2 linked regions of the Novipirellula caenicola genome follow. The protein of the gene in region 2 binds, or shares a complex with, the protein of the main gene of each other region. Links are inferred from orthologs where the notes say so. Each region holds a gene or a part of one and is shown on either strand. Other genes may lie near its edges. The genes, in order: accD and accC.

Evidence for each region.
Region 1: the proteins of accC (region 2) and accD are in contact, whole or in part, in a solved structure (PDB 8UXZ), measured with the Escherichia coli proteins. The link is inferred for Novipirellula caenicola from one-to-one orthologs.

What each region holds. Positions count from the first base shown.
Region 1 is NZ_BAABRO010000016.1:81,333-92,448, forward strand. The notes cover bases 2,899-5,804. They hold accD (acetyl-CoA carboxylase, carboxyltransferase subunit beta), read left to right. Parts: upstream 2,899-3,835; coding sequence 3,836-4,774; downstream 4,775-5,804. Other genes in these bases: ABEA92_RS24245 (pyruvate carboxylase), read right to left, coding at 2,899-3,544; ABEA92_RS24255 (serine/threonine protein kinase), read left to right, coding at 4,869-5,786. Outside these bases: more of ABEA92_RS24245, read right to left, coding at 59-2,898; ABEA92_RS24260 (hypothetical protein), read left to right, coding at 6,069-6,905; ABEA92_RS24265 (hypothetical protein), read left to right, coding at 6,883-7,092; ABEA92_RS24270 (proline racemase family protein), read left to right, coding at 7,431-8,465; ABEA92_RS24275 (NAD(P)/FAD-dependent oxidoreductase), read left to right, coding at 8,521-9,924; ABEA92_RS24280 (dockerin type I domain-containing protein), read right to left, coding at 10,119-11,116.
Region 2 is NZ_BAABRO010000001.1:717,863-728,954, forward strand. The notes cover bases 2,841-5,722. They hold accC (acetyl-CoA carboxylase biotin carboxylase subunit), read right to left. Parts: upstream 5,013-5,722; coding sequence 3,669-5,012; downstream 2,841-3,668. Other genes in these bases: ABEA92_RS02505 (hypothetical protein), read left to right, coding at 2,841-2,940; ABEA92_RS02510 (gamma carbonic anhydrase family protein), read right to left, coding at 3,130-3,657; accB (acetyl-CoA carboxylase biotin carboxyl carrier protein), read right to left, coding at 5,028-5,513; ABEA92_RS02525 (M24 family metallopeptidase), read right to left, coding at 5,570-5,722. Also shown: ABEA92_RS02495 (hypothetical protein), read left to right, coding at 1-1,355; ABEA92_RS02500 (hypothetical protein), read right to left, coding at 1,701-2,534; more of ABEA92_RS02505, read left to right, coding at 2,704-2,840; more of ABEA92_RS02525, read right to left, coding at 5,723-6,655; ABEA92_RS02530 (leucine-rich repeat domain-containing protein), read right to left, coding at 6,659-7,516; ABEA92_RS02535 (hypothetical protein), read right to left, coding at 8,320-10,389; ABEA92_RS02540 (trypsin-like peptidase domain-containing protein), read right to left, coding at 10,966-11,092. UniProt on the Escherichia coli protein: This protein is a component of the acetyl coenzyme A carboxylase complex; first, biotin carboxylase catalyzes the carboxylation of the carrier protein and then the transcarboxylase transfers the carboxyl group to form malonyl-CoA.

The sequences.
Region 1 (11,116 bases), on a different replicon or contig from region 2:
GTGATTTGCCGGGAAAAACGGCAATCACGCAACTTCTAGATGGCTGATAGGACTTCGGCTACTTGACCGTGATCGTCGCTAACAAATCGCCCGCTTCGACTTGCGTGCCTGCAGGCGTTTGGATGCTGGCGATCGTTCCGCTGACCGGCGCGTTGATCGTGGTTTCCATCTTCATCGCTTCGAGCACCATCAATTTCTGGCCCTCTTTGACCTTGTCGCCTTCGGCTGCAGCGACGGTAATCACCATACCCGGCATGCTGGCGGCGACTTGGCCAGGATCGTTGGGGTCCGCCTTGACCGCCGCTTTGACTTTCGGTTCGAGCGATTTGTCGAGGATCGACACTTCGCGTGGTTGACCGTTCAGTTCAAAGAAAACAGTCCGCGTCCCATCAGGATGAGGCACTCCGACGGCGAGGAATTTGACGATCAAGCGTTTACCCGGTTCGATATCGACCGCGATTTCTTCGCCCGGTTCTTGTCCGTAGAAAAAGTTAGGCGTCGGAATGTGATCGACGTCGCCATACGTGTTGCGGTGTTTAGCAAAGTCCTCGAACACCTTTGGGTACAGCAGATGCGTGACGGCGGCGCGGTCGTTTTCAGGATCGCCGGTCAACTTGGCGGCCGCCGCCCGAGCGGCAGCGACGTCGGCGTCAGGCATCGAATCACCGGGACGATTGAGAACCGGTTTCTGGTCACCCAAGATGATCTTGATGACTTCGTCGGGGAATCCGCCTGGCGGTTGTCCCATCCGTCCGCCGATCAAATCAATCACGCTGGCAGGATAGGCAAGCGATTTGTCAGCCGTCAAAACGTCTTCGGCTGACATCTCGTTAGCAACCAAGAACAGCGCCATGTCGCCGACCGCTTTGCTGGTCGGGGTGACTTTGACGATGTCACCAAACAAGCGATTCACGCCGGCGTAGGCTTTACATACTTCGGCCCAGCGATCGGATAGCCCCAACGCACGAGCTTGTTGATACAAGTTGGTGTATTGTCCGCCCGGCATTTCGTGTTCGTAGAGGTCGCCGGTAGCGGGCAACACGCTGCTTTCAAAGGGCAAGTAAAATTCGCGTGCGGCTTGCCAATATGTTGCCAACTGCGTCAACGCCTCGGTCGATAGAGAAGACTCGCGATCGGTATCGCGAAGCGCTTCGACCAACGTGTTCAAGTTGACTTGGCTGGTTCCGCCGGAAAGCGGTGCGAGTGCGGCGTCGGCAATCTGCAAGCCTTCGCCAGCGGCAGCCAGGATGGTTGCCGCTTGGATGCCTGCGGTGTCGTGCGTGTGGAAATGGATCGGGATACCAATTTCTTCTCGCAACGCACGGATCAACTGGACCGCCGCCGCCGGTTTGCAAAGTCCGGCCATATCCTTGATCGCCAACAAATGGGCACCGCGTTTTTCCAGCTGTTTAGCCAGTTCGACGTAGTACTTGATGTCGTACTTGGTGCGACGTGGGTTTTGCAGGTCGCCGGTGTAACAGATCGATGCTTCGCAGATCCCGCCTTCGGCCAACACCGCGTCCATCGCCACGTTCATGTTTTCGAGCCAATTGAGTGCATCGAAAACACGGAAAACGTCCATCCCTGCTTGCACGGCTTCGCGTACAAACAAACGCACGACGTTGTCGGGATAGTTTGTGTAGCCCACCGCGTTGCTGGCTCGCAGCAACATTTGAGTCAGGATATTGGGGACCTGTTCACGCAAGTCGGCGAGGCGTTGCCACGGAGATTCTTTTAAGAATCGCATCGTAGTATCAAACGTGGCTCCGCCCCACATTTCCAGTGAAAACAATTGGGGCGTTAGCTGGGCGTACGCTGGTGCGATTTGCAACATGTCAAACGTTCGCACTCGCGTGGCCAACAACGATTGATGCGCGTCTCGCATCGTGGTGTCAGTAAACAGCAATCCTTTTTGATTCTGAACCCATTTGACAAGTCCCTCGGCACCTTCGCGGCGAAAGATGTCCTTGGTTCCTTCGGGTAACTGTTTGCCGGGCAGTTCCGCGAGTTTTTTCAGTTGCGGTACCGGAGCCGGTTCGCGGCGTGTTGCCACAGGGCGTCCGACGACAAGCGGGTTGCCGTTGACGATCGTTTCCCCCAGAAACGCCAACAACTTGCTCGCTCGGTCGCGGCGGCGTGGCAATTCAAACAGCGACGGCGTTTGGTCGATCAAACGGGTCGTGGCCTCGCCGGCCAAGAACGCCGGATAGTTGATCATCTTGATCAAAAACGGGATGTTCGTCTTCACGCCACGAATGCGGAATTCGTGCAAACAGCGGTTCATGCGTGATGCAGCCGAGGCCAGCGAGGGAGCCCGTGCGGTGACTTTCACCAACATCGAATCGTAAAACGGGTTGACCACCGCGCCGCTGAAAGCGCTGCCGGCGTCCAAGCGAATCCCCAGCCCGGCGGCGCTGCGGTAATGGCTGATCCGGCCGTAATCGGGACGGAATTGGTTGCTCGGGTCTTCGGTCGTCACGCGACACTGCATCGCAAACCCGCTGGTGTGAATCGCGTCTTGCGACGACAATCCCACCTCTTCGCTATCGAGCGGATAGCCCTGGGCGACCAAGATTTGGCTGCGAACGATGTCGATCCCTGTGACTTCTTCGGTCACCGTGTGTTCAACTTGGATGCGAGGATTGACCTCGATAAAGAAGAATTGCTTTGCGTCAACATCGTAAAGGAATTCGACGGTGCCGGCATTTTCATAGCCGCTGGAGTCCCCGCCGACGGCGCGGCCGATTTTGATTGCCGCTTCGCACATCGCTTGGCGGATGTCGCTACTCAAGTTCGGAGCCGGTGCGATTTCGACGACCTTTTGGTGTCGCCGCTGAACGCTGCAGTCACGTTCCCACAGGTGAACTAAGTTGTTGTGTCGGTCGCCGAGCAATTGGACTTCGATGTGACGCGCTCGCTGAACGAACCGCTCGACAAACACTTCATCGCTGCCGAACGCGGTTTTCGCTTCACGCTGAGCCGCTTCGAGTGCCGCCGGCAATTCGTCTGCCGAATTGACGACCCGCATTCCGCGTCCGCCGCCTCCTTTGGATGCTTTCAAGATCACGGGGTAGCCCATCGAGTCGGCGATTTCGAGTGCTTCATCGACGCTAGAGAGCGCTTCGTTCTTGCCTCCCAAGACCGGCACCTGGGCCGCCTCGGCGATCTTGCGTGCGGCGGTTTTGTCCCCGAGCTGCTCCAGCGAATTGACGCTGGGGCCGACAAACAAGATGCCGGCGTTTTCCAGTGCCCGGGCGAACTCGGGGTTTTCCGACAGGAATCCATAACCCGGGTGGACCGCATCGACGTCATGCTTCTTACACAAGTCGACGATCGCTTCGATGTTCAAGTACGAGCGGATCGGTTCGCCGGGTTCGCCGATCTGATACGCCTCATCCGCCTTGAAGCGGTGCAGTGCGTAACGATCTTCGTGGGAATAAATCGCTACCGTGCGAATTCCAAGTTCCGTTGCACTGCGGAAGACTCGGGTCGCGATTTCGCTGCGATTGGCGACAAGGAGTTTACGTACCGGTCGAATCGTCATGATCGTGTCGTCGAAAGAAGAGGAAGGGGGGGCGGGTTTCGACTCAATTATCCGCAGCAGCCAATTTTTCACCCGCTTTTCCAAGCGGTGCGTTTGGAGCGTCAAGTTGAGTAGACTGCAATTTAGCGAAACCGGGACTTGGGGTCATGAGGGGTGCGGGGGGCCATGTCCCGCATTTGACTACAAGCGACTAGAATTTGAGGGAGCACAAATTGGAAAAATCGGCTAAGGTGAAGGTTCGATTCCGACTTTGAAATTGTTGATCCCCAAGACAGTATGGTCCGAAATAGCATGGCAAGCGTTGATTCGACCCCTTCCAAGACCGATGAACCCAATTCGTCGGTGACCTCTGCCCCGTCGCAATCCGAAGGGATTTTGGCTGCGGATGCTTCAACCGGCCAAGAGAGCGTGGACAAGGCGGCACCGCCCAAAAAACGGGGCGTTCCCGAAGGATTGTGGGTGAAATGCCCCGGTTGCGGTGCGTCGGTCTACAAGAAAGAGGTGGCCCAGCGGCTAAACGTTTGTCCCAAGTGTGAATACCACTTCTACGTCTCCGCAACCGAACGTATCGCACAGGTGTTGGACGAAGGAACCTTCGAGCCGATGAACGAGCATTTGCGGTCTTCGGACCCGCTCGAGTTTTCGGATCGACGCAAGTATTCCGATCGGCTGGTTTCGGAACAGAAACGGACCGGGCTCAGCGATGCCGTGCTGACCGGTACCGGAATGGTTCGCGCTCGCCGGGTCGCATTTGCGGTCACCGACAGTGCGTTCATCATGGGAAGCATGGGGTCGGTGGTCGGTGAGCGGTTGACTCGTTTGATCGAATTTGCGACCGAACATGACCTGCCGCTGATCATCATTAGCGCCAGTGGTGGGGGGGCCCGAATGCACGAAGGGATCCTTTCGCTGATGCAGATGGCCAAAGTGTCCGCCGCGTTGGCACGCTATGACGAAGCGGGCGGGTTGTTTGTCAGTGTTCTCACGAACCCCACTATGGGCGGGGTTGCCGCCAGTTTTGCCTCGTTAGGAGATTTGGTCTTTGCCGAGCCCAAAGCGTTGATCGGATTTGCCGGGCCGCGAACAATTAAGGCGACCATCGGGATCGAATTGCCCGAAGGGTTCCAGACCAGCGAATTTCTGTTGGAGCACGGTTACATCGATCGAATCGTGCCACGAAAATCGCTAAAAACGGAGATTGCTCGCGCAATTGACTATTGTGGAAAGTAGGTTTTCAGAAGAAACGTAGTCCATTGAAGACGGCGATTTCGAAACCGACGGCGCTATTTCCCTTTTCTCCTGTTTCCAAATGCTCACGTGACCTATGGGGCTATTTGATTCGCTCAAGGCTAAATTCAATTCCGGTTCCAATGGCGGAGCAAAGGCCAATCTAAAAGCCAACGCGCGAATAAACGTCGAGCTACGTTTTGACCGGATGCGAACCAGTGCCACCGGCACGATGAGTAATTTCTTCGTCGCCAACGATCGTGAGCACAAACGCACCGTTGGCGTCAAATTGCTTGACATTGAGAAAATGGAGCAGTTTGAAGCCCGTTTCAAAGGGCTGAAAAAGCCAAGTGAAGGAGAGATCGCGTTGGGAATGAAACACCCCAACGTGGTTGAAACCTACGAAGCCGGGGTGACCAGCAAGGGGCAACCCATTTTGGTAATGGAGTATGTCGAAGGCCCCAGTTTGCAGCATGTGATCGTCAATCGCCAAGAAGCGAACTTGAAGGGCAATCGGATGGGATTGATTCGCCAGATGGCCGAAGCGATTCGCTACGTCCATTCACGCGGCTTCATCCATCGCGACATTTGCCCTCGCAATTTCATTTGTTTTCCCGATTTCAGCGGCCTCAAGCTCATCGATTTTGGCTTGACCGTGCCTGCAACGCGTCACTTCATGGCGCCGGGGAATCGCACGGGGACACCGCTCTACATGTCGCCTGAAATCGTCCGTCGTCGAGCGACCGATTTTCGTGTCGACATTTTTTCGTTCGGAATCACCTGTTACTGCCTGTGCTGTTTCGAGCATCCATGGCAGGGAGATGTAGTGAACGGAAAGGCAGCTCTGCACCACGATACCTCGCCGCCGAAGGATCTGTTGGAGCGGTGCCCTGAGATCGAGCCACGGTTATCGCGGGCGATCATGGGCGCGTTGCAGCCGAACGTCGAGAAGCGAACGGCAAGCATGGATCAGTTCCTACAAGCGATTAAATCGCTCGAAGGACTCGACTACTAGGCCGGTTGGGGGAGGGAATTGATACCGTAAAAAACGGTACAAACCGCCCCGACTGTTAATCCAGGTTCGGTTTACCTGTTTTAACAACGTTTTCGTTGACACTCTATTTATTGGCTAACTATACTTCACTGGTCGAGTCAAGCGTGCCTTTCGCGACTCGTCCATCAGAGCGTGCCAGCGTTGATGAATTGACATTGGATCAATTCACCCGCCTATCGTGTCGCTGGATCTCTTTTTCGTCGGGGATCTCTTGTCGGTCGGAACGTATACGGAATTTTCGCAATGACCCTACTTGGGAAGTCGTTCTCAGTCATCATTCTCATCCTCAGCTTGACCTTCATGGTTTTGGCTTTGGCGGTTAACGCATCGCACCGCAATTGGCGGGACGTGGTGACAGGCCCGGGTGGACTGAAAGAACAAATTCAAGATTATGAATCAACCAACGAGCAGCTTCGTGATACGCAGCAACGCGTCGAAGCTGCCTTGGCTCGTGAACAAGCCGCGCGGCGAACCGCATTGGCAGCGTTGACGACTCAGTTGGACCAATTGAAAGACCAACTGCAAAAACGGGAAGAGAGCTATCAGCAAAAAGAAGCTCAAAACACCGTCTTTGCTCAAACCGATCGCAGCCGTGCTTTGCAGCTCGAAGAGTTGACGGCCGAAGCAAATCGATTGCGGCAACAGATTCGCAAGGAACAAGAAGACCGCGACACGCTGTTTACGCAAACGTTGAAATTGACCGACCAAATGAACCGGTTGCGTGGGATTGTTCAGATCCAAAGCGAGCGGAACGATCAATTGATGGCCCAAGTAACCCGTTACAAAGAGGTCGTCGATGCCAAGGGGATCGATATCAACGAACCCCTCGATGGATCGCCTCCGGATCGCAACGGCACCGTTTTGGTGATCAACCGTCCTAAGAAACTGGTCGAAGTTTCGATTGGATACGATGATGGGCTGCGATCAGGTCATCATCTCGAAATCAGTCGACAGGGCCGCTACCTTGGCAAGGTCCGTGTGTTGAAAATTGAACCTGACCGAGCGGTCGCGGAAATCCTGCCCGACTTCAGCCAAGGCACTATCCAGGAGGGCGACCGTGTCGACACTACCCTCGACTGAGAAACCACGTAAACAGCCACCCAGTGTTTACACCGTCATTTTGATTCTCGCGATGTTGTTCATGCTCGTTGCGGTCATCGCAATGTACGTCGAACTGGGCCGCTGGGCACCCGATTATTATCGCACCAACAGCGCTCAACCTGGCGCGATGGTAGTGCCGGTTGATCGCACAACCGCACTGGCTTAAAGCATCGATCGGCGAGTTGGTTTGAAAAAGCCATTGGCGTTTGCGTCCCCGCAACTCTGCCCGGTGCTGCAATCGCGACCAACATCTTCACGAGACTTACAGCCTCCGTCCCCCCTGTTCTCGCACGCTATCCATGACGATGGCTGGGAAGAATGGGTGGGACTGCGACAGCGGCGATGATTCTGCGCCGTGGAGACTTGTGGCGCGATGATTTTGTTGCAAACATAGTTGCTTAGCCATTGCATTTTGCGTGGCTTCACGCTTACGTCCCCAGCTCGATTGGAACGTTCGCGTGAATGGACTGAAACCTTGATTGTTTGCCATACAATATCTCTCTCATGAAAGTCTCTGCTCCGAAAGTCGAGCGTATCTCGACGGTTGATTCTCACACTTGCGGTGAACCCACACGGACGATCGTTTCGGGTGGTCCCGATCTTGGCAAAGGGACGTTGATTCAGCGTCAGCAGCGTTTTGCCAAAGAATTCGATCACTATCGCACGGCGGTAATCAATGAACCACGAGGAAGTGATGTGTTGGTGGGCGCCCTGCTGTGTAAGCCCACCAATCCCGAGTTCGCCGGCGCAGTGATCTTTTTTAATAACACCGGGTACCTAGGGATGTGTGGTCACGGTGCGATCGGCGTCGCGGCAACGCTTGCCTATCTCGGCCGCATCGGGCCCGGGTATCATCAGCTCGAAACATCGGTGGGCGTGATCGGTTTCGAATTGGATGAAGACATGCACCGCGTCACGGTCGAAAATGTTCCGAGCTATCGCTATCGCAAAGCGGTGGCCGTCGAGGTGCCAGGGTTTGGCCAAGTCGTTGGAGATATCGCCTGGGGCGGCAATTGGTTCTTTTTGGTTCGCAGCGAGTCGGCTCAGATTCGTCCGCAACATCTCGATGAACTGTTGGCATTTACCAAAGCGATCCGCAAAGCTTTGGATGACCAAGGCATCACCGGCCATGGCGGCAAGGTGATTGACCATATCGAGTTGTATTGGGATTCAGAGACCAACGACGGTCGCAACTTTGTGCTTTGTCCCGGCGGCCAATGGGACCGATCACCATGTGGTACCGGCACGAGTGTTAAGTTGGCCTGTTTGGCTGCCGATGGTGAACTGGCTGCCGGAGAACGATGGCACCAAGAAAGTATCATCGGGACCTATTTCGAGGCCAACTATCGCTTGGCTACCGATGAAGAAATCAAGCAGCTCGGCAACATTGGGCTCGACCCCAAGCAAACTGTGGACGATTCCGTGGCAGCCAGTGCAGGGATCATCGTACCGAGTGTCACGGGCGAAGCTTCGGTGACCGCCGAAAGCCAATTGTTGCTCGACCCGGACGATGCATTTCGGTACGGGATCCCGGTGTAAACGTGCTTCGTAAACCGCCGAGTCCATCCGCTGCCCATCTGACCGTTCGGTACTTATGACCGCCAAACACGTGCCTGATCCGTCCAGTTCGTCGCAGCACCAACTGCCAGAGCACAATGCTGGCCAAGACGAGCCGGGCCAGCCCAACGCAGGCCAGCCCATCTCAGGCCAACACGTTCAGGGCCAGCGAATTGCCGCGTCCGCAGGTGAGTCTCAGCATGTCGCCATCGTCGGCGGCGGAGTCGTCGGTATCGCATGTGCCCACTACTTGAATCTGCGTGGCTATCGTGTGACGGTGATTGACCGCGGCCGTGTTGGCGGTGGCTGCTCGCACGGCAATTGTGGTTACGTCAGCCCCAGTCATGCGTTGCCACTGGCTGAACCGGGGGCGATTTTCTCAACCATCAAAGCGATGTTAAAACCGAATCCACCACTGCGGATTCGGCCGGGGCTGAACCTCCATCTGTGGAAATGGTTGTGGAACTTCTCACGTCGCTGTAACGAGACGGATTGGATTGAATCGGGGCATGCGATTCATCCGCTGTTGACCGAGTCGATGCAGCTGTACGGTGATTTGATTCGCGATTACCAATTGGATTGTGAATGGACCAAGCAAGGATTGTTGTTCGTCTATAAGAATCAGCATGCGTTTCAAGCGTACGCACCGATCGATGAGATGCTGCGTCGTGATTTTAATGAACCGGCGCGGCGAATGTCGGCGAGTGAGCTATTGGATTTTGAGCCCGGTTTGCAAGAGGATGTCGCGGGGGCTTGGTATTTCGAACATGATGCCCATTTGCGGCCGGCACGCTTGGTCGCATCTTGGCGTGATTCGCTGCAGAGCCGCGGGGTAGCGTTTGTCGAAAATCAATCGCTCGAATCGATCGAAGAATCGGGCGGTAATGCGACACGTGTGTCGCTGTCGTCACAGCAAGTCACGGCGGATCATGTGGTGATTGCCACTGGCGCCTGGACACCGCTGTTAGAGAAGATCCTTCGTTTTCGTGCACCGATTCAGCCAGGCAAGGGCTATTCGATCACGATGCCGCGGCCTGAGGGCTGTCCTCGCACGCCAATGATTTTGCCCGAGCGAAAGGTGGCGGTGACACCGTGGGGTTCTGAGCTGCGTTTGGGATCGATGATGGAGTTCATCGGTTATGATTCGGCGATCTCCAAGAAACGTCTCGGGTTGCTGACCCAGGCCGCGGCGGACTACCTGAAGTGCAAACTGCCTGAATCGTTCTCTGAAACCTGGTACGGATGGCGTCCGATGACGTACGACAGCACTCCGATCATTGGACGCTGCCCAGGATTCTCAAACGTCTTCTTGGCGTGCGGACACAACATGCTAGGGCTGAGCATGGCGCCCGCCACCGGCCGTATGATTGCCGAGTTGGTCTCGGGCGAACCGACCAGCATCCAAACGCGGCCCTATCAAGCGGAGCGTTTTATCGCTTAGAGCGACTATTTGTCGCGGGGCTCATCTTCTCGCCGCACAAACCAAAACCAAAGGAGCCCCATGCTGGTCAGGATGAGTACGAGGGAGGTGACGGAGATAATCAGCGAGATCATGTTAGGGTGCAGGTTGTAGGAAGGGGGGCGGCGTGACGCCAGTGACGGTTTACTGCACCCTTTTCGCGTTTTCTAGCGTTTTTAGAACAGCAAACCCTCTGCGCCGATGGCCTGGTTTTTGTCGAGCTCATTATCGCGGATCAGAGCATCCACTTGAATAGGGGCAAATATGGCCGGTGCACGCTCCCCTTCGCCCTCGCTTTCTCCGCTGCCGATCCGATTCAGTTCGTTGATGACATTCAGTGCATCAAGCGGAGTGATTCGATAGTCGCCGTTGACGTCGTAATAGCCGTCGTCGCTCGGTTGTTCAGTATCAGGGTCGAGCAGCGCGTTTCCGTTGCGAAACTGCAACGCGTTGATGACGACCAACGCATCAGCTGCGGTTACAATCCCGTTGCCGTCCACATCAAATCGATTTTCTGCGTTTTGAAACAACGGAGCTTCGTCATCAACTAACTCAATCGTCGCAGAATCCGCAACATAGCCGCTTGCCGCGAACGTGTAGCTGTATTGCTCGGATGATTCGGGATCATCGTCATCGACGGGGACCACGTTGATCAGCACACTTGTTTGATTCGCCGGGATGACCAATGCACCATCAAAGCCCAATTCATTTGTATTGCCACCACTGACTTGAATCGGCAACGCTTGCGATACGTCACTGTTGCTGCGGGTGATCCGCAGCTGCACGGTATTGGATGCGTCTTCGTGAACCGAATCGGCGGTGAAGCTGGCGCTAAGCGTCTCGTGATCTTTGACCAGCAAATCGATCACGCCTGGATCCACTCCAGCGGCCGACGCCGATAACTGGAGCGATTGGTCGCCGTCAAGCAAGGCGTCGTCCACTGCCGCGACAGGAACTTTGACCGAAGTTGCATTGGCGGGAATGACAGCAGTCGCAGGGACGGTGGCTTCGCTGGCGTCCGTTGAATTCAATGAAACCGTCAGCGGGCTGCTCGAGGCCGGGCCTGACCGGGTGATCGTCAATTCGGCAGCGCTTCCGCTGTTTTCCAAAATCGAGGATTGGTTTAGTGCAAGCGAAAGCTTTGGAGGCGATGAGACCGAAACGCTAAACGTTT
Region 2 (11,092 bases):
CAAACATCCGTGAATACGTCGCACAGCAGATTGCCGCCGGACATCCCGTGGACCGCGTATCGTTGGCCAGACGGTATGATCAACGGACGAGCCGAGAGGAGACGCCGGCCTGGGCAACGCTATTAGAAGCGTCGCGGCCGTTGCAGGACGCACCAAGTCTGGGTGTACGGAGCGGAGACGCAGGGCTGGACTTACCGTCGACGCTCTCTGAAACTCCGTCGATGGCTCGCCAAGGGGAATCGTCGCTTCCCGTCGTCGATTTTGTTGTCAAACGGGACGCAGCACTGACGCGTGCACGCGAAGCATTGCTGAACCGTGGATCATCGACGAGCGATGACAAAGCGGTCTGGTTTCCCTTCGTGCTCTGGGCCAGACACCTGCATTCCATATCGAGCGTCTGGGAATTCTATGAGGATGACAACCAAGCGTTCCGATCAGCGATCGCGCATGGTGAGAATGATCTTGCGATCGAAGTTTTGCAAAGGTTCATCCGCACCAACTGGAAATTAAATTCCGAAATCGAGACCTCTTGGACCGCTACAGCAAAAATAATTCCGGGCGAAGTGATCCATCTGATTCGCGAATCGCTTGCGGTAGCCGACTGGGACGCAGACCAACTGGCAACGCTACGCGAAATGATCGAGACGGCTCCAAATTACGCCGAGCGGTTGGACCAACAGATGCAGCAGACCATGGCGGTTTCGCTTGACGAACTTGACCTCAGCGACGGCGTGGTTGCGGGTGAGATCAACCGAGAGTACCGAGGTTCGCTGCCAGTCAAGCTTTCATCCCAGGCGGCTTGGCAATGGATCCAATTTATGCAACGAGCGAGAGATATGGGAGAACCTGGAACATGGTCCAGGTTCCTTAGCTTGCAGAGCGAGCCATGGTACGACCAGCGGCATGGAGGCTTGGACACCGTTTCGCTCACGTCGTTCCCGTTTGCATCGGGCACCTCCCTCATTGCATCAACGACGGTTTCCACCCACTTTGCAAATGCCGGAATGGCAACTTACGAATCGAATCGACGTTGGGCCTTAACTGCGATTGGAATCAAGCAGTATCAAATGCAAAACAACGCGTGGCCACAATCGCTTGCGGACCTTCGCGATGTGGGGCTAACGAGCGACGATTGGCAAATCATGCCGGGCGTCGAATTCGGTTACCAGGATCGGCCTCTGCTGCCGCAAACAACCGCTGGCAGCGAAGTCGTGCTGTGGACCGCCCAACTAAAGGAGGGGCACCTCGACGAAGCCATCCAGCGGTTTGCGGCCGGCCACGAGTCGGTAAGTCCTCCCATGGAAGTCAATTCGACGAAATTCGACATGCAGCGAATCACGCTGATTCGCAAGTAGAGTTGAGAGCAGCGGAACGTTTACGCATGCGTCGGATTGTTTCGCGAATAGGACGAAAGTCTTTACGGCTTGTTGCTTCAGTCGTACGATGGACTTCCTAGTCCGTCGAATCCATCATTGACGGACGAGGACGTCCATCATCCCCCCTTGCCGCAGGAAACTTCACAAAATCAACGAGCCGTTTACCGCTTGTTGTTTTAGTCGTACGATGGACTTCCTAGTCCGTCGAATCCATCATTGACGGACGAGGACGTCCATCATACTCCCCTTGCCGCAGGTAACTTCGTAAATCAACAAGCCGTTTACGGCTTCCGCTACGAGCAGGCCCTCATCCTTGCAAGACGATTAGACGCCAATTCCCGCGTTCAAATCGAGACTTGGTGCTTTGGTCGGCCCGCGGTGGGTTGCTTCGTCGAGCTCGGGTACAGGAACCAGTTCGGTATCGGTTTCCGAGTCTTCGAGAGGTGCGGCTTCGGTTGGCATTGCTTCGGTTGGTACGGCGGAGCCGCTTCCTGAATTCAGCTCGACCTGCGGCGATACAACCGATCCGTCGAGTGGTCCGACTGACAGCACCGTCGATCCATCAGGCAGCACCATTCCTGGACGCAGGTCCGACGACGATGGGTCGACACGACCTACCGAGTAAGGCGGCTCGACACTGGGCTGATGCTGGAATTCGCTGCGGTAACCAGGCACTCCATATTGGGGTTCAATCGCACTTTCGTACGGATAGGTGGACCCGCCGTAGGCAGGCGCGGTGTCGTAGCTGAATCCGGGGTAGGCCGAACCGTAATAGGTAGACCCACGGTAAATCGGCGTGTAACCGGTTGCGGGATAGCGATAGTAATCGCTGCCGTAGCCGATCCCACCATAGCCGAGACTGCCGTAGCCAAATCCGCTGTAGCCGTACGGATATCCACTGCCGATCGAAATGCTGAAACCCCGGCCCGAATATAGATTACTGCCGTAAAAGCCGCTACCAAAACCATAGCCGCCACCAAAGTGGCCATGATCATGATGGTGGTGATGATGATGATGCCCAGCGTGATGCCCACCCCCGTGATGTCCACCGCCGTGATGTCCACCGCCACGATTTTGGGCCATCAATGACGACTGGCCGAAAACCAATCCGGCAACCGCGATCCCAAACGCAACTCGACGCATATTAGAAAACAACATCAATCCTGGCTCCTGCGCGAAACATCGCGACACAATCGAAGGCCTGCTGACGAGATCGCTCGAACGCGATGCGGCGAGTTTAGGGACACATCCCTAAAACCATTCCAATCGCCGTCAGCCGTGCGCAATTCAACCACTTCTATCCTAGAACATGGCTAAGGATAGGCAAATGAATTACGCAAATTCCGTGACTGCCAATGACGGCACTTGTTTCCCATCGCAACGATCAGCAAACGCGTGGATGGTTGCCGCGAAAAGTGCCAGTCTTCACCTTGCTGGCGAAGGTCGTTACCTGCTTGATGATTTGCCCCGATTGCAAATCGCACCGGTGGGCCGAAAGGCACCGGGGCGTGCGTGGGACCCGGCCGCTGACGCGTCGCGGCTCAATAAATCAACAAGCCGTTGACGACTTGTTGATTTAGTGAAGGTTCCTGCGGCAAGGGGTGTAGGATGGACTTCCTAGTCCGTCAATGGTTGATTCGACGGACTAGGAAGTCCATCGTACGACCAAAACAACAAGCCGCCCGCGACTTCCGCTACGCCGAACTCGCACAACGCTAGCGCAAACGACTGCACCGCGTTCGGCAAATGGCATCTACTTTGATTTTTCTGCGGCTTTGTAGACGCTGGCCGAATGCACGTAGTGTTTGGCGGTTTCGATCAACCGCTTCCGCTGTTCTTCGCTGACATCGGCAATCACTTTGGCGGGAACGCCAACGGCCAATTTGCCCGCGGGGACCACGGTCCCCTCGGTTACCACCGCTCCGGCACCAATGATCGCACCGGCGCCGATTTTGGCCCGGCTGAGCACCACGGCACGGATCCCAATCAACGCACCGTCTTCGACCACCGCACCATGCACGACCGCCGAATGCCCCACGGTGACATCGTCACCGATGACGCAAGGCGAACCTTGGTCGGTATGCAACAGCGACAAGTCTTGGATGTTGGTCCGCTTGCCAATTTTGACGTACTCGGTATCTCCGCGAACAACCGATCCGAACCACACGCTCGAGGATTCTTCGATGGTCACGTCACCACAGATGGTGACGTTGTCCGCGATAAACGCTGACGAATCAATCTGCTCAGGCCGGAACACGGGATCAATTCGACGAGCTGACATGACGCCGGAACCTACTTCAAGAATTCGCGTTCAACAAACTTGGTATCGTGGCGACCTTCGAGGAATTCGAGGTGCTGCAAGACTTTGTCGTGAAAGGACGCCGTCGTGCAGATGCCTTCGACTTGCATTTCCCGCAGCGCCCGCCGCATCGTTGCGATCGCTTCGGCACGGGTGGGCCGATGAACGATCAATTTTCCGATCATCGAATCGTAGTAGGGCGGCACCGTGTAGCCGGCATAGACGTGCGAATCGAACCGCACGCCCAAACCGCCGGGAACAAACATCTTGTCGATGCGTCCAGGATTGGGCTGGAAATTTTTCTCGGGGTCTTCGGCATTGATGCGACATTCAATCGCGGCACCTTCGCATTTCACATCTTCTTGAGTGAACGAAAGTTTTTCGCCTGCGGCGACGCGAATCTGTTCTTTGATCAAATCGATTCCGGTGATCATTTCGGTGACCGGATGTTCGACTTGAATTCGCGCGTTCACTTCGATGAAGTAGAAATTGTTGTCGGCGTCGACAATGAATTCGACCGTGGCCGCATTGGTATACTCGGCTCCGCGGATCATTCTCACAGCGGCTTCGCAGATTTCGATTCGTCGCTCTTCCGGAAGACTCGGACTAGGCGCTTCTTCGATCAACTTTTGATGCCGTCGCTGGACGCTGCAATCGCGTTCGAACAAATGGCAAACGTTGCCGTGCGAATCGGCGATCACTTGGACTTCGACGTGACGAGGCGAACCGACGTAGCGTTCCAGGTAAACGCCGCCGTTACCAAATGCCGCTTCGGCTTCGGTACGAGCTTGCGAAACCGCGGTCGCCAACGTTTTTTCGTCCTCGGCAACCCGCATCCCTTTCCCACCGCCGCCAGCGGTCGCTTTGATCAAAACGGGGAAGCCAATTTTTTTGGCGACTTCGATCGCTTCGGCGTTGTCGTTGATCAACCCATCGCTGCCGGGAACGACCGGAACGTTGTTGGCGATGGCCATAGCGCGAGCGGTATTCTTATCGCCCAACTTTTCCATCGCTTGCGGGCTTGGACCGATGAACTCGAATCCGCTGGACCGGCACACTTCGTTGAAGTGAGCGTTTTCGGCCAAGAAGCCATAACCGGGATGAATCGCATCCACGCCGGCCACTTCGGCGGCCGCGATGATTTGGTCGATTTTTAGATAGCTGTCAACGCTACGCGGTTTACCAACGCAATACGCTTCGTCCGCCAATTTGACGTGCATCGAATCGGCATCGGCTTGGCTATACACCGCCACCGAACCGATTCCCATTTCACGACAAGCGCGGATCACGCGCAGAGCAATCTCGCCACGATTGGCAATCAGGATCTTTTTAATCACAGAGTTGTCTACGTTTTAGGCGTTCGGATCGATACGAAACATCGGCTTGCCGAAGTCCACCGGTTGTTGGTCGTTGACCAGGATCTCGACAACGGTTCCGCTGCATTCGGCGGGAATTTCGTTGAAGACCTTCATGGCCTCGACAATACACACGATTGTGTCTTCGGTAACGCGTTGACCGACTTTGACAAACGGCTCGGATTCGGGATTGGCCCGTGAATAAAACGTGCCGATCATCGGAGCGTCGATGGTGATCGTGTTCGCGCTTGCCGGAGGCGCCGCGGCGGCAGGGGCAGCCGCGGGTGCCGATGCGGCTGCGGGTGCCGGTGCAGCTGCGGCCGGCATGTACACCGGAGCGGCTGAGCCACGATTTAGTTTGATCTTCTCATCGCCTTGTTGGAGATCGACCTCCGACAATTCGTGTTCTTCCATCAACTCTACGATCATGCGAAGCCGATCGATATCGAAAATATCGGAACTTTGCTTTCCGCCTTTACTCATACTTGACTCACCGTCAGAAAGATTGACGTTCATGTAAATTTTGGGATGCGGAAGTTTTACAGCACCAACCGACAATCATCGAGACCCTTAGGTAGGGTAGTGAGCACTTCGCAACCAGTTTCCGTCACCAGTACATCATCTTCGATGCGAATGCCAAATTCGTTACCGATATACACTCCAGGCTCAACGGTGACAATCATACCCGCAGCGAGTTCATCTTCACAATTCGACGACATCCGCGGAGATTCGTGGATTTGCAGCCCAATTCCGTGCCCCAAACCGTGGTTAAACTTGTCTCCCAGCCCCGCTTTGCCGATCACGCCGCGAGCGATTTTATCGATTTCTTTGCCTTCGACTCCCGGTTTGATCGCGTCAATCGCCGCCATTTGAGCCTCTAACACGACTTCGTACGCCCGCTCAAACTCGCTAGAAACGTTGCCAACGGACAAGGTCCGCGTGATATCGCTGGCGTATCCCCGGTATTTTGCCCCCCAATCGATCAGCACCACGCCGTTCGTCGGCATAAAAATTTCCGCGGGATGATAGTGCGGCAAGGCGGCGGCGGCGTTAAACCCGACAATCGGCTTGAAACTTGCCGATTCAGCCCCCAAAAATCGCATTTTCGCTTCCAATTCATGTGCAATCGCCCGCTCAGTCCATTTCGGCGACAACATTGGCACGAGCGACTGAAAACTTCGCTGGGCGATCGAAACGGCCCCCCGAGTGGTCGCAATCTCGTCTTCGTCCTTGATCATTCGTTGGCGCTCGACGACCCCGGTGGTCTCGATCCACGAAACATCGGGACATTGGTCACTCATTTTGCGATAATCGCTTAGCGAGATCACGGCCGACTCGATTCCGACCCGCTCGTACCCCGAATCGCCTAGCACTTGTTTGACCAAATCCATCATCAATTGACTCGGCGGGCGGATCGCAGCCGAAACCGACGGACATTCGTTGGCCAATTGGATTTCGTAGCGACCATCGCTGAGCATCGTCGCTCGATCCGGCCCGACCAACAAATAGGAGCTGTCGCCGGTAAACCCGGTCAAATAACGAACGTTGATTTCGTCGGTCACCAACATCGCGTCGATTTCCAGCGAAGCGAGCGATTGGCGAAGTGCGTCGAGCCGTTGAGTCATGATTTAATCGTGGTGGACGTGGGCTTTGGGATCGTAATCGTGGTGTTCTTGATTCACGTGAACGTGAATCTGAGGGTAGTTTGTGTACAGCCACCGCCATCCCGATTCGGTTACCAACGAATTGTCCAAATACAAGGACTCGAGATAGGGAAGCGAGGCGAGCGATTTCAGTCCGTCGTTGGTCACGGGGACGTCGATTAAATGCACGCCACGGAGCGATTGGATTGACGCGATTTCGCGAGTCACTTCGTTGCCAAGCTTCGGCGAGGCAATCCGCAGCTGTCGCAGTTCGGGGATCGCCTTTAACAACTGAACTCCCTTTGCGGTGCACTCGGCATGAGGCAGGTTGACATACCATAGCGAACTGCACTTGGCCAACGTCGCCATCCCGGCATCGGTAATCGGCGAATATCGCAGCCGGACCAACTGCAAATTCGGTAGCGTTGGCAAGTGGGCGATGCCTTCGTCGGTAACGCGTCCTTGATCGACAATCAGCGTTTCAACCGCTTCAAGATCCTTGACCTGCAGCAGCATCGAATCGGTGATTTCGAAATCGTCGATCTCCAGCGCCGTCGCCTTGCCTTGGACCAACGGTTCGTGAATCTGGTCAAACTTTTCCTGCGGCGATGGCTCGACGTGCTGGGACTGGGCCGAGGTCGGGTTCGATTGGGTCCAGCGATATCCGGCATAGGCAATTGCGACAACCAGAATCGTCACGCCGATCGCCCATCGTTGGCCACGAAATTTCGCCGAAGCCTCCGCAGCGTCGCCCGACCCCGAATCGAGGTTCGCAGCGTCCTTCGCGGTGCCATCGACCGCGGCGTTTCGCGGGTCGGATTCGTCTGTAGATTCTTGTGCCATGCCCACGATCTTAGCGGCGCGATCTTGGTTCGAGTAGGTCTATCGTTATCGAGGTGGACGGCCCCTCCGGACACTTCCCATGACAAGCCATTTTTCTTGTGGCCCGTTTTCGGTGGAATCCTTTTTCCCGTGGTGGCCGCTACTGTAGTGGCCCCCGCACGATGGGGTTGCAATCAGGGCCGGCCGTTTTGGGGTCCCAAAGGTGGCGGCACGGCGATGGCGGTTGGAGTACGCAGCGTGCCGTCAGTGTTGCGGTAACAAAAAGTCTGCGAAGGAATCGCTGACGACCGGGTGTTACAACCTCGGATGGATCTTCTGAAGTTGCGTTATTGTCGTTTTTCCCGAAAAATCGTAACCCGACGCGCAACCTTAGAAGATACACCTGTATCGTGGCATCGGGGTTTCGCCGAAGCAAAACCCCGATGCACACAGAAGTTTCATCGCCGAGCGGCTCAGCGAGACGATTGACCCAGTAACCGTCGCCCCAAGCTTTGGATGCTCAAACCATCCGAAGATGGCGTTTGAACGAATCCCGCAATACGTCCAACTACGATGAAACTTCTTGATATTCGTTTAGCCCCGCGGCTGCTTTCTGCAACCGTGGGTGTGGGATTAACACCTAGCCGAAACCGCTGTCAACGGCGATTCGTGATTCGAGAAAACTTTTTCAGTTTCACGGTTCCGAGCCGACTCCTTTTGGCGGTCCATTCTCGGCAGCGTTTGATCGCAAATTCCGCCTAAAAACGCCCCCAGGCTGCACCACGTCGTCGCGACGGTTGCAGCCTGGGTTGACCGCATTTTTGTTAGCGAAGCTCACTCTGGACCGACAAGTCGGCTTCCACCACCACTTCGGCGACCTGTACCGATGCTTCGGCGGCAGCCACCGCTCCGGCTCGAACCATCAACGCTTCGCCAACCGACTCGGGGACCGGCTGGACCGCGGGCACAGGCCAGACACCAGCAATCAACTCGACCGCGTGATGAGCCACTTGGTGGCTGGAGGTGGCAACGCGATGGAACCGCGAACCGAGCATCCGGCCCAATCGTCGAGCGGCACCGCGGCGAAGATGACGAGCCACCCTTGGCGTCACCGTGTCCACATTCCAAATCAACTCGTCCAACAAGCAATCCGCCGACGCTTGCACAAGAATCGGATCCACGTCCGCAACCGTTTCGGCGTCCGCAACCTGCTCCGCGTCCGCAACCTGCTCCGCATTGGCAACCGGTTCGCTGTCCGCAACCAGTTCGTCGTCGGCCACCAGTTCCGCGTCGTCAATCTCAGCTGGCTCGCTCTGGACAATCGCCTCGACCAACGCTTCGACATCGACCACGGCTTCGACCTCGTCGACAGCCACTTCGTCCGCCGTTTCGGCCTCATCCATCGCGACTTTATCAGCAACGACGGCCTCGTCGACGGATGCCTCGTCGACGGATGCAACTTCGGCTACCGCTTCGACGTCGGCTACCGCTTCGACCTCAGCAACTGCGTCCAACTCCGCAACCGCTTCCGCTTCGACTTCGGCGGTCGACCACATCTCTGGTTTTTCGACGTGATTGTTGCGGTCTAAGATACAGTAGGGTTTGTAGACGAGTGGATAGAAGTTCCAAACTTGGATATCGGCGGCCGCCAAATCATACGGCATGTAGGCTTCTTCGATCGTGGCAATGATCGCCGAAGAACCGATCGTCGCATCCGCAGAAGTTGCGTCCGCTGCGATCGCATCTAGCTCGACCTCAGCCTCAAATTCATCCGCTTCCGCTACCGCTTTGACATCCGCTACCGCTTCGACTTGCTCTTCGGCCACCTCGACGTCCGCCGGCTCCGCCTCGGCCAGCAACTCGGCTTCGGCCACTGCCGCATCGGCCACTGCCGCATTGGACTCTTTCAATTCAGCCTCATCCGCGTCGACCGGCTCCGCTTGAGCCAACTCCACGTCGGCGATTTCGTCCACGTCGACTTCCGCTGGCTCTACTGCGGTGATGTCGGCCGCAATTGGTTCGCTGGCGGCGGGAGCTTCGGCGACGAGCACTTCCGCGGCGGGAGCTTCAGCAACTAGCGCGTCATCCGTTGGGGCTTCGGCGGCGGGTTCGGAAGCCGCGGGCTTCTCGACCGCAGAACCGATCGATGCTTCGCTCTTGGGAGGGGGGGTCGCCATGACATAGCTACTGCTGAGCAAGTCTTCGGCTTCGTGACCGGGAGCGGAAACATCGATCGGTTCTTCGTCAGCGAGTGATTCCAAATCGCTGCGTTCCTCATCGGCAGTTGCAAGATCGCCAGCACCGAGATTGTCGGGGGTGTCCACAATCGGTGCTGGCAAGATTCCTTCGTAATAAGAAACCTCTTCCGCTTCCGCCTCATCATCGCTAGACGCCACGGCGTCATGCGTGCTGCTACTCTTTTCCGCCATCTGCTGAAGCCGCGAGATTTCCTCGAGCGAGCTTTGAGCAAAAGGGGCGACCATCGCAAACGGTTCGATCATCTGTTGGATCGAAACGCGACTGCGACGACTGACGCTTTCCGCAACGGCATACAAGGCATCCAGGACCGCACTCGACTCAGGTGCGTTCGCCTGGTCCAACTCGTCTGCCTCTAATTCTTCACAAGCTTCGGTCACAACCGAACCTTTCTTGATCTCCTTTATTTCTTGCGAAGTTGCGGAAAGCGCCGCGATTGCCAGCGGACCCGAATCGTGAGTCCCCCATCCGCACCACTGATCAAATCCATCTACCGTCGAATCAAGCGGTGCGACATCCGTCTTGGGATCAAAGTTGACGTCCACTGCATAGCTCGCACCGGAGCCAGCGACCGTGATACCGGCAATGAAACAAGACAATAGGAAGCGGCGAACACGCTGAGTTAAACAAATTTTCATGGATAAATCCTCCTGATAAAATTCTGCATACCTCGCAATGTCTCCGACAAGGGACATGGCCGGGACTCTAAACAAAGAGCCAACGAGGTACACAGAGTGCGTCGCTAGCGAGGGCGACTCTATGCGGATGGGTCTGGCGGGAAATAAAATTCCGAAGACATTGGGGCTCGCCATGAGCCAGCGGGAATCAAACCAGAGGTTGATAATCTTGCGGAACAATAAGCGTATCGGCGACTTTTCGGGCTACGGTTACTCTAGCGGCCACGAAAACGATAACGATGCCATGCGACCGTTCCGGTCGTAACGGCTGGGAAGAGCCAGGACCATGTGGCGGATTTCCGCACAAGTCCCGCTGTCCATCCAAGCCCGCATTTCAATGCGAAAAGCGACCGCCTTCGTCCCTCAAATCAATCATTGGCGACGGATCCGCAAGGCCGCAGTTTGCGACAATTCGATCTTCGCCCCCGGTTATTCAATTACCGATGTAGCTATTTGATCTACAGTGATTCGTTTGATGCGATTCCCGATCCCGTCCGAGTGCGTGCTCTAAAACGACCGGGAACGATCGTCTTTTACCTACGGGGCATCTTTCCCGTGAAAAAACGCTGAGCCAGGAATTTCAGACATCGGGATATCCCCGTATTGCCAGCGTACGTTTAACATTCGTCTGCCGCGGCCTTGAAAATAGTCAAGCCGAAACGGC